DNA from 2 places in the Mesorhizobium sp. Cs1321R2N1 genome. Region 2 is predicted to be linked to the other one. Evidence: predicted binding sites of a transcription regulator. Region 2 holds the regulator's gene; the other holds the start of a gene.
What was found. Region 2 encodes LexA, which represses DNA repair genes until DNA is damaged. Its sites were predicted from a motif close to TGTTCNNNNTGTGTTCNG; they were not measured.

Region 1: O7A61_RS11890 (2'-5' RNA ligase family protein) is a predicted target of LexA. The motif match lies at 2,000-2,017, and genes of this name have one in related genera.

Annotation. Positions count from the first base shown of each region.
Region 1 covers NZ_JAPYKP010000034.1:8,789-14,021, forward strand. Annotated here, with positions in the region: gene O7A61_RS11875 (DUF488 domain-containing protein) at 1-314, shown strand, start outside; gene O7A61_RS11880 (ArsC family reductase) at 376-729, opposite strand; gene O7A61_RS11885 (nuclear transport factor 2 family protein) at 846-1,199, opposite strand; gene O7A61_RS11890 (2'-5' RNA ligase family protein) at 1,325-1,960, opposite strand; gene O7A61_RS11895 (fumarylacetoacetate hydrolase family protein) at 2,190-3,347, shown strand; gene O7A61_RS11900 (substrate-binding domain-containing protein) at 3,640-4,575, shown strand; gene O7A61_RS11905 (ABC transporter permease) at 4,691-5,233, shown strand, end outside.
Region 2 covers NZ_JAPYKP010000003.1:72,429-77,661, reverse strand. Annotated here, with positions in the region: gene O7A61_RS01575 (ComEC/Rec2 family competence protein) at 1-2,311, shown strand, start outside; gene lexA (transcriptional repressor LexA) at 2,305-3,048, opposite strand; gene O7A61_RS01565 (GntR family transcriptional regulator) at 3,457-4,230, opposite strand; gene O7A61_RS01560 (ABC transporter substrate-binding protein) at 4,384-5,233, shown strand, end outside.

The DNA.
Region 1 (5,233 bases), on a different contig from region 2:
GGAAGGACGATGGCCAGCGGGTGCTGGTGGATCGGATATGGCCGCGCGGCGTCGCCAAGAAGGATGCGGCGCTGGCGCTGTGGCTCAAGGAGATCGCGCCGAGCGACGAACTGCGCAAATGGTTCGGGCATGAGCCGGCGCGCTGGGCGGAATTCCAGAAGCGGTATCGTGGCGAGCTGGATGGGAATGAAAAGGCGGTGGCGCAATTGCGCGCCCTGCTCGGCGACGGCAAGGTGACGCTGCTCTATGGCGCCCACGACGAAGCGCATAACAACGCCGTGGCGCTGGCGGGGTATTTGCGAGCCCACGCATAACATCGAGGCGCCGGCGGGACAGAGGGGGCGCGAAGGATCGCGGCGGGGGTGAGAGTCGGTTCTACTTCCCGCCCACCGCCCCTTCATAAACATCCGGCTTGAACCCGACGAGGATACTGTCGCCGACTTCCAGCACCGGACGCTTGATCATCGTCGGCCTGGCCAGCATCAGCGCTTTCGCCTTCTTCTCGTCGAGGCCTTGCCTGTCCGCCTCCGGCAGTTCGCGAAATGTCGTGCTGCCCTTGTTGAGCAGCTTTTCCCAACCGACCTTGCCGACCCAGCCATTCAACCTGTCTGCCTCGATCCCTTCCGCGCGATAGTCGTGGAACCGATAGGCAACGTCATGGCTCTCCAGCCAGACGCGCGCCTTCCTGATCGTGTCGCAGGTGGTGATGCCGTACATGGTGATCGTCAAAGCGTGGTCCTCTGGCTGACAGTCGAATCCGCCCACAGCCTAAAACCGCCCTTCCCGCTTTGCCAGCAAATCGTAGGCGCGAAGTGGGCCGGAACCGATCGTTCCGGCCCGGTAGCTCAATAGTAGAATCGCTCTTCGGTGATCTTGCCGTTCTTGACCGTGTAAAGGCCGACCTCATCCATGGTGACACGCTGGCCCGTGGCCTTGGGCGTTATGTCAAACGTGAAGCGCACCGCGAACTGGTCACCATTGACATAGGGACCCTCGACCGAGCCGCCATGGACTTCGTTGTTCTCTTGCCACCACCGGCTCTTCTCCTTGAGAGCCGCTTTGCCGTGGCTGACGGCCATCGGCCCCTCCATGGCTTCGTAGCTGGCGATATCGTCGGCATTGTACTTCTCGGCAGCGCCTTCATTGTCGCCCTGCTTGAGAAGCTCGGTGAAATCCTTGGCAATTTCCGCTGTGGTCATTTGTGTTCCTCCTGTTCAGACCCATTGCAAAATAGGGAACCGCCTGCTGGCCGACCATTGCCGGACCGTTCGATAGCTGACATGGCGCTGTCAGGATGGGTGCGCGCGGGCACGATGACCAACCCCTAGATCGCGGGCCGGGCATCGTCCTTGCCGTTCAGTTCCCAACGCCCGTGCACTCTGTAGGCACGCTTCCGAATAAGACTGTGGACCAGCACAAAATCCCGTACAGTCCAGCCGACCGGATCGATTGATCGTTCGCGTATCCTGGGAACACGCACTTCGTCGCGAAGCAATGTGAGGTGCGGTTCGATGGATTTCGTAACGAAAGGCTTCAGCGGACTGTCGGAAATCACCGCGGTGAGATCACGCCAGAACGTCTGCAGCGCCGGATTGCCGTCGCTGCTACGCAGAACCAGAGCACCACCACCAAAAGCCGCCAACCGATTGAAGGAAACCTCGAAAGGTTTTGCAACGATCATCGAGCCTATATGCCGCGCGATTTCAACCAGCTCTTCTGGAAATTCATGATGGTCGCCGAGACCGACGAGCGAGATATGGATGTGCTTTTCCGGAACGAACCGACCCTGTAGTTCGAACTCTCCACTTAAGGCGACAGCCTTTCGCGCGACCATGGCCGCGGTCGCACTCTCAGCAAGGATAGCGAAGAATATTCGATTATGAAAATGTCGCTCGGCCTCCTCCCATCGGAAAAAGGTCTGGCCGTTCCTTGCTGTCCCGAATGCAGGCTGCCCACTCACAACTGATCTCGTCCGGCACTTGTATCCGATCGCCCAATCTAGAACAAAACAGGAACAAATTCAAGTATGGAATGCCGTAGGTCGAAGCGTCGTCGCCGCAGTCGCAAATCGGTCTCTCACAGACAACGCGGCAAGTGGACCACCCAAAGGGGGATAGACCTTTGGCAGGAATCCGGTGAAAGTGCCGCGCCAATCCGGCAAACCGCAGCGATGACCGAGGACCGCCCGCATGACCAACCCGACACATCTGCCCGCAGAAGGCCTGTTTGTCGGGCGCGCCAGGAGCGGCGATGTCTCGCATCCCATGGTGGTTGTCGTGCGTGACGGGACCGTCTTCGACATCACGTCGAGCGCGGCGCCCACGGTGCGCGACGTTTGCGAATTGGCTGATCCGGCCGGCCATGTGCGTTCGGCCAAGGGCACGCCGGTCGGCCTGCTCGACGACATCGCGGCCAACAGTTTCGAAGCCACGCGCGATCCGGCAAAACCCTTTCTGCTGTCTCCGGTCGACCTGCAGGCGATCAAGGCATCCGGCGTCACTTTCGTCGTTAGCCTGCTCGAACGGGTGATCGAGGAACAGGCGCGCGGCTCGGCGGAAAAGGCCGACGCTATCCGCGCCGACATTGCCGGCCTGATCGGCCATGACTTGTCGAAGCTCAAGCCCGGTTCGCCCGAGGCGATGGAAATCAAGGCCAAGCTGATTTCGCGCGGCGCCTGGTCGCAATATCTGGAAGTGGGCATTGGGCCCGATGCCGAGATCTTCACCAAGTGCCAGCCCATGGCCTCGGTCGGCTTCGGCGCCGATGTCGGCCTCCACCCGGTGTCGACCTGGAACAATCCGGAGCCGGAGATCGCCATGATCGCCGCCTCAAGCGGCAGGATCGTCGGCGCTACCATCGGCAACGATGTCAATCTGCGCGACGTCGAAGGGCGCTCGGCGCTGCTGCTCGGCAAGGCCAAGGACAACAACGCCTCGGCCTCGCTTGGCCCTTTCATCCGGTTGTTCGACGACACGTTCTCCATCGCCGATGTGAAGCAGGCCGTCGTGCGCCTGAAGGTCGAGGGCGAGGACGGATTTTCGCTGGAGGGCGCAAGCTCGATGGCCGAGATCAGCCGTTCGCCGGAGGAGCTGGTTGCGGCGGCCATGGGGCCGCACCACCAGTATCCGGACGGGCTGGCGCTCTATCTCGGCACGATGTTCGTGCCGTCGAAGGATCGCGGCGAAAAGGGCAAAGGGTTCACGCACAAGGTCGGCGACATCGTCACCATCTCGTCGGAAAAATTCGGCGCGCTGGTCAACCGCGTGCGGCTGTCGCCCGATTGCCCGCACTGGACCTACGGCGCCAGCCATTTGATGCGTGACCTCGCCAAGGCCGGCCTGCTCTAACCGGCTCTTCGGGGGCTTTCGCCCCAAGTGACCGCCCAAACTGGCCAGGACAGTCCGCCCGGCTGAGCCTCGGCGACAATCATTCGGCTGCCTGGAAAAAATCATCCCAACTGATGCGATCTGATGGGGTCGTTGATGGCGCCCCGTCAGGCGCCAACTACATCTGCAGATGGAGGCTTGCCATCCGTCGAAAAAGGGAATGCTCTTAGGCATCCGAGCGGCGCTGGCAAAAGACGCAATCCGGCTGAAGCCGGAACAAGGGACGGATCATCTTCAACCGGGAGGAAATCAAATGCTGACGAGATTAAGACTTGTGCTCTACGGCCTGCTGATCGCGCTGACGGTCATTCCGGCAGCCGCGCAGGCCAAGACGTTCTACTGGATTTCACATGGCGGACCGGCCGACCCAGTCTGGACCTACTTCCTCGCCGGCGCCAAGCAATGGGCCAAGGACACCGGCAACACCGTCAACACCTCGTTCCACAATGGAGACGTCGCCTCGCAGCAGGAAGCGGTGCGCGCCGCCCTTTCGGCCAAGGCCGACGGCATCGTCACCACCAGCCCCGACCCGGGCAGCCTTGTCGAGATCGTCAAGGAAGCGCGCGCGGCCAACGTCCCGATCATCAACTTCAACACGCCCGATCCCAAGGCCAATTTCAACGCCTATGTCGGCGGCGACAACGTCACCTTCGGCAAGCATTGGGCGCAGTACCTGGTCGACAAGGGCCTGGTGAAGAAGGGCGACTTCGTCTGGATGCCGGTCGAGATTCCCGGCGCCACCTACGGCGTGCAGGAAGAGGAAGGCATCAAGAGCGTCTTCGGACCGCTCGGCATCACTTATGAAGTGACCGAAGCGACGCTCGACCAGGCCGAGGTGATCAACCGCATGGTCGACTACCTCACCGCCCATAAGGGCAAGGTCAAAGCCATCATCGGCCTGGGCGACCTGGTCACCGGTTCGATCAAGCGCGTGTTCGACCAGGTCGGTGTCAAGCCGGGCGAAATCCCGGTCGTCGGCTGGGGCAACTCGCTCGACACCACCCAGGAAGTGCTGAACGGCTATGTCAATGCCGGCCAGTGGCAGGACCCGCAGGCGACCAGCTATGTGGCGCTGTCGCTCGCCAACATGGCGGCCAGCGGCATTCCTCCGGGCTTCAACGTCATCACCGGCGCGCTCTACGAGAAGGACACCGCGGCGGTCTACGACAAGATCCTGTCCGGCAAATAATCCGCGATTGCTGGCGCCGCGCATCTCGTGCGGCGCCAGATACCTTCATGGCCGCGGTATGTCCACCCGATGCGGTGGTGGTCGCGGCCCGTTCCAACCATGTCGCGGGTTCCCAGTGGAAAATCATTCGCTCACTCAACGCCTGATCGCGCGGCCGGAATTCGGACCCTTCGTTCTGCTCATCGTCGAGATCGCCGTTTTCTGGGGTTTCAACCACGACTTCCTGTCACCGCAGAACATCTCCAACACGCTGGCCTTCACAGTCGAACTCGGCCTGATCGCGCTGGCGATGACGCTGCTGATGACGTCGGGCGAATTCGACCTTTCCGTCGGATCCCTGTTCGGCTTCTCGCCTGTGCTGATGTGGACGCTGTTCAATGCCGGCGTCACCTCGCTGGAGATGGGCTTCGTCGTCGCGCTGGTGGTTGCCGCCTTGATCGGCCTGGTCAATGGCTGGTTCGTCACGCAGCTCAAGATCCCGTCCTTCCTGGTGACGCTCGGCATGCTCCTGGTGGTGCGCGGCAGCGCGCTTTTCATCACCGACGGGTTTCCGCAGCGCACCTGGAGCGCCGAGGGCAGCTGGCTGGCGGAGGCGCTGGTCGGCGACTTCTTCATCGGGCCGTTCCGCATCTACATGTCGCTCTTCTGGTTCATCGCC
Region 2 (5,233 bases):
TAGCCCGGCGCCAACTCCATCTCCTGCCGCACGCAGAATTGTGCGCGTGCGCCGGCAAATCGGCCTGGTATCCTTGCCTCGCCTGCGTCACGTCGTGGCCAAGGCGGCGGAGCTGGAACTCGACCGGGGCATCGCCTTCCTGCTGGTGCCGGTCTGCCTGGCCGTTGGGGCGATCTGCTACTTTTCGCTGGCGTCCGAGCCCGATTTTGCAGAGCCTGTCGCGGTCGTGGTTCTGGCGGCGGTCTGTGCATTCGTCTCGCGCTCCTGGCCGAAAACCCATCTGTGTTTCATGGCGGTGCTGTTGTGTGCGCTTGGCCTGCTTGCGGCGAAGGTCGAAACATGGCGAGCCGGAACCCGGATGCTGGGCTCGGAAATCTCGACGCAACTGACCGGCCGCGTGATCTCGCTCGAGGAGATGGAGAGCGGCCGCATCCGGCTGACCATGGACGTGATTTCGACCGCCCGGCCGAAACTGCGCTACGCGCCTGAAAGGGTCCGGCTTTCGGCACGCAAGATACCGCCCGAAATGACTGCCGGCTCGCTTGTCACAGGTTATGCCAAACTGCTGCCGCCGACCGGCCCGGTGCGGCCGGACAGCTACGACTTCTCCTTCGACAGCTATTTCGCCGGCATCGGCGGCAGCGGCTTCTTTCTCGGCAATCCAACGGTTGTCTCCGCCGAAGCCGGTGAGATACCGCTGCCGGCACGCGTGTTTTCAGGCATCGAAAATGCCCGCGAAGCCATCGCCGACCACATCAGGGGCAGCATTGGCGGCGCGGAAGGCGAGATCGCGGCGGCGCTGATCGTCGGCGTGCGGGCCGGCATTCCCGATGAAATCAACGAAGCGATGCGGCGCACCGGCATCTATCACATCATCTCGATTTCGGGTCTGCATATGGCGCTGGTGGCCGGCACCATCATGGGTCTGCTGCGCGGCGCCTTCGCGCTGTTTCCAGGCTTTTCCGCGCGCCGGCCGGTGAAGAAATACGCCGCCGCCGCCGCACTGTTTTCGATCGCCGCCTATCTCGTCATTTCGGGCGTCGTCGTCGCGGCCGAACGCAGCTTCATCATGCTGGCGGTGATGCTGATCGCCGTCTTGTTCGATCGCGCGGCGCTGACCATGCGCAATCTGGCGATCTCGGCGATCGCCGTTATCCTGGTTTCGCCGCACGAGGTCGTCGGCCCGAGTTTCCAGATGTCGTTCGCGGCAACCGCAGCCTTGGTTGGCGCCTATGCCGGCTGGGCCGACCACCATGCGGGAAAGACGAGGCCTCCGCCGCCAAAGCGATCCCTACCCGGATTTCTGACGCGAAAATTCCTCTTGGCGACAGGTGGATTGGCCATGACGTCCATCATCGCCGGCAGCGCGACGGCACTGTTTGCCATCTGGCATTTCCAGCGGGTGTCACCGCTCAGCCTGTTCGCCAATCTGGCCGTCATGCCGATCGTATCGATCGTGATGTTCCTGGCCGTCGCCAGCGCGTTGCTGATGCCGTTCGGGTTGGATTGGCCGGCTCTCTACCTCATGGGCAAGGGCCTGACAGCGATGATCGCCATATCGGCGTGGATATCGGAGCGCTCTCCGGTCGATGGAGTCGGACTGATTTCGCAGCAATCCGTGCTGCTGGTCACCGTCGCGCTGGTCATCGCGACGATGGCGACGACGTGGCTCCGGCTCACGGCGGTGCCATTCGCGCTTGCCGGTCTGTTGACTGTGTCGCACACGCGCGCGCCCGATGTGCTGATCTCGGAAGATGCGCGGCTGGTGGCTCTGTCGATCGGCAATGGCGAACTGGCCGTCAACCGGGAACGTCCGAACGAATTCGCAGCCGACAATTGGAAACGCGCTCTGATCTCCGAAACAATCGTCCTACCGGAAATGTTCGACAAGACGGACGGGCAATTCGATATTTCCGCTCCCACCGACCTGCCGCAGGGATCGCCGTTTTATTGCCGCGAAGGCCTGTGCCTTGCCAGGCACCCTTCCGGCGCGATCATCGCCTATGTCGAGGATCGCAAGAACACCTGGAAGGCCTGCGCTTTCGCCGACCTGATCGTCGTCAATGACGCGACCGCCTATGACGCCTGCCATAATCCGCTGGTTCTCGTCGTCACCAAACGCCAGCTCGCCCGCAAGGGGAGTGCCGCCGTTTTCTTCGATCCCCAATCGGCCACGACCCCGGCTGAGATCGAATTCGCCATCGACGGACCATACCGACCCTGGCACGAGCAGCGAAAATTCTCACGCGAGGCGAGGGGGCTGGCCCCCTATAAAAAGGCCGACAAGCCCGATGGTAAGCCAGTTCAGTAGCGCCTGATCAGCCCGACGAGCTTGCCCTGCACCTTGACCCGATCCGGTCCGAAGATGCGTGTTTCGTAGGCTGGATTGGCGGCTTCGAGCGCGATCGAGGCGCCCTTGCGGCGGAACCGCTTCAGCGTTGCTTCCTCCTCGTCGACCAGCGCCACGATGATTTCGCCCGGACTTGCTGTATCGGCATTGCGGATGATGACCGTGTCGCCGTCGAAGATACCGGCCTCGATCATCGAGTCGCCCTTGACTTCCAGCGCATAGTGCTCGCCGCCCATGATCATGTCCGGCGGCACCGAAATCGAATGCGTCTGATGCTGGATGGCATCGATCGGCACACCGGCGGCGATACGACCCATGACCGGGATGGACACGGCTGAAACAGCATCGTCGTCGTTGCCGGCCGCGGGCAGGCGCGAAGGCGCCGTCGCCGGCCTGATCTGGCGGCCGGGACTGCCTTGGCCAAGGCTGCCCTGGATGACGCTTGGCGAGAATTTCTTTGCCGCATTGAGGCCCGGCGCGATCGAGTCCGGCAGCCGCAGCACTTCCAGCGCGCGCGCCCGATTGGGTAGCCGGCGAATGAAGCCACGTTCCTCCAGCGCCGTGATCAGGCGATGGATGCCCGACTTGGAGGCAAGATCGAGTGCTTCCTTCATCTCGTCGAAGGAGGGCGGTATTCCGCTTTCCTTGAGCCGTTCGTGGATGAACATCAGCAGTTCATGTTGCTTGCGTGTCAGCATGGCGGCCCCCAAGGCATTGAACGAAAGGTCTGAACCAGAATCGAAAAAACAAACCCAGAACAAACACTATCCGTTCCAGTTGTGTTCCGCAACTGTTTAAAGTTTAATGAATTTGTTAACGCGTCTGAAGTTTTTTGCCGCGACAGCGGACTGCGGCCGACCCTTTCGGCGATCGGGAGGCATTGAAATCGTTTTGGTTAATGGCCTGTGGCCTATCCTCTGATAGGCCTTGGCATCAGTCTTTCGGAGGGCTCTTCGCGGGTGGATTGTACAATTTATGGATCCATTATTCGCGGAACGAAACGAAACCAAAACGCCAACGATTGGTAGCTTTGGGGCGGCGATGGATCCAGGCGTTTGGCCCACTCCGGCCAGCGCATGCCAATAGGCGTCGCGGAAGCGCTGAAGTCACCCGGAACCCGCTTTCAAACTGCCGGCGCGGGCGGCGTATTTGGTCGCGCCGCTGTCTTCGCTATGGACATAGACGTGCAGGGTATAGCCGATATGCGCCGTCATCAGCGCCTTGGCCCGCTCGACGTCACGATCGAGTGCAGCTTCCATGATCGCTGTATGGTGTTCGATCGCAATCGCTTCGCACAATGCCTCCATAGCCTCTTCATAACCGTCCTTCAGGCCAGCCGCGGCCCGCAATGTCGGCGCCAGGCCGAGAAAACGATGATGCCGTCGCAGCTGATCGGCGATGGTCGAGCGGAATCGCATGAGCCAATTGGAAGTCGCCGCGCTCAGCAGCGCCGCATGGAAAGCTTCGTGGTTCTCGTCCCATTTATCGACGGCCGCATCCGAAGGATCGTCGACCGCGGTCTTGCAACGGGAGAGCCGGTAGTGGGCGGTGACAACGGCATCCTCCCACTCCTTGCCGCCTTTTTCCATCGATTCGAGGAACAGGGGTATCTCGACCACCATCCTGGCGCGTGCCAGGTCCTCCAGTTCGGCCCGCGATACCGGAGCGACGGCAAAACCACGATTGCTGATGGCGGTGACCAGGCGTTCGGCCTCTAGCCGCGACAAGGCTTCGCGCAACGGCGTCCAGCCAACACCATAGGTGCCGCGCAGCGCACTCAGCTTGAGCGGGGCCCCGGGCATGAGGCGCGTCGTCAGGATATCGCGCCGCAACAGCTGATAGGCTGCCTCCGTCTTTGTGGAGATCGTTTGATCCTGCATCGCGGTCCATCCATCGTCTGCCAAAGAAAATTATATATGATGTGGGGGCATGGCAAGAATTATATATAATGTTTGACACGGGCCGACGGACTGACCATGATCGCCGCAGTAGCCGCGCTGCAAACGGCGTCGATCAAATCTGGGAGGGAAATGATGTTGAAGTCGAAATCCGCTTGGCTGTCGGGTTTGTTCTTGGCCGGCGCATTGATGGTGAGCGCCGGCAGTGCCGCCGCCGATCAAATCCGCATCGGCATCGCCAATTTTGGCGAGCATCCGCAATTGAACGCGGCCATAGCCGGCTTCAAGAAGGCGCTGACGGACAATGGCTTCGTCGATGGTAAGGACGTCGTCTATACGGAGAGCCATACCAATTTCGATGCATCGCTGGTGCCGCAGATGATCGCAAAGCTGCAGGCCGAGCAGCCCAAGCTGATCTACACCATCACCACGCCGGTCTCGCAGATCGCCAAGAAAGCGCTCGCGGGCTCCGGCATTCCGATCGTCTTTGCCGCGGTCACCGATCCGGTGGCGGCCAAGCTCGTGCCGTCGTGGGACTCGGGTGATGAAGGCATGACTGGCGCCACCGATCTTCAGGATGTTGCCGCGGTGATGGCCTTCACCAAGAAGCTGTTGCCAAACGCCAAGCGTTTTGGTGTGCCTTACAATCCCGGTGAAGCCAACGACGTTGCCCTGATCGAGAAGATCAAGGCGGCGGCACCGGCCGCCGGTTTCGAGGTCGTGGAAGTCGGCATCGACAACGTCAATGACATTCAGCAACGCATCGCCTCGCTCGCCGGGAAAGCCGATGTGATCTACGGACCGACCTCGAACCTGATCCAGCCGGCGATCGCCGCTGTCTCCGCCGCCGCGCGCCAGGCCGGCATCCCGGTCGTCAACGCCGATGACAGCGCGGTCCGCAACGGCACCGTGCCGGCGAGCTTCGCGGTCAATTATACGCAGGTCGGGATCAACGCCGGCAACATCGCGGCCGAAATCCTCAAGG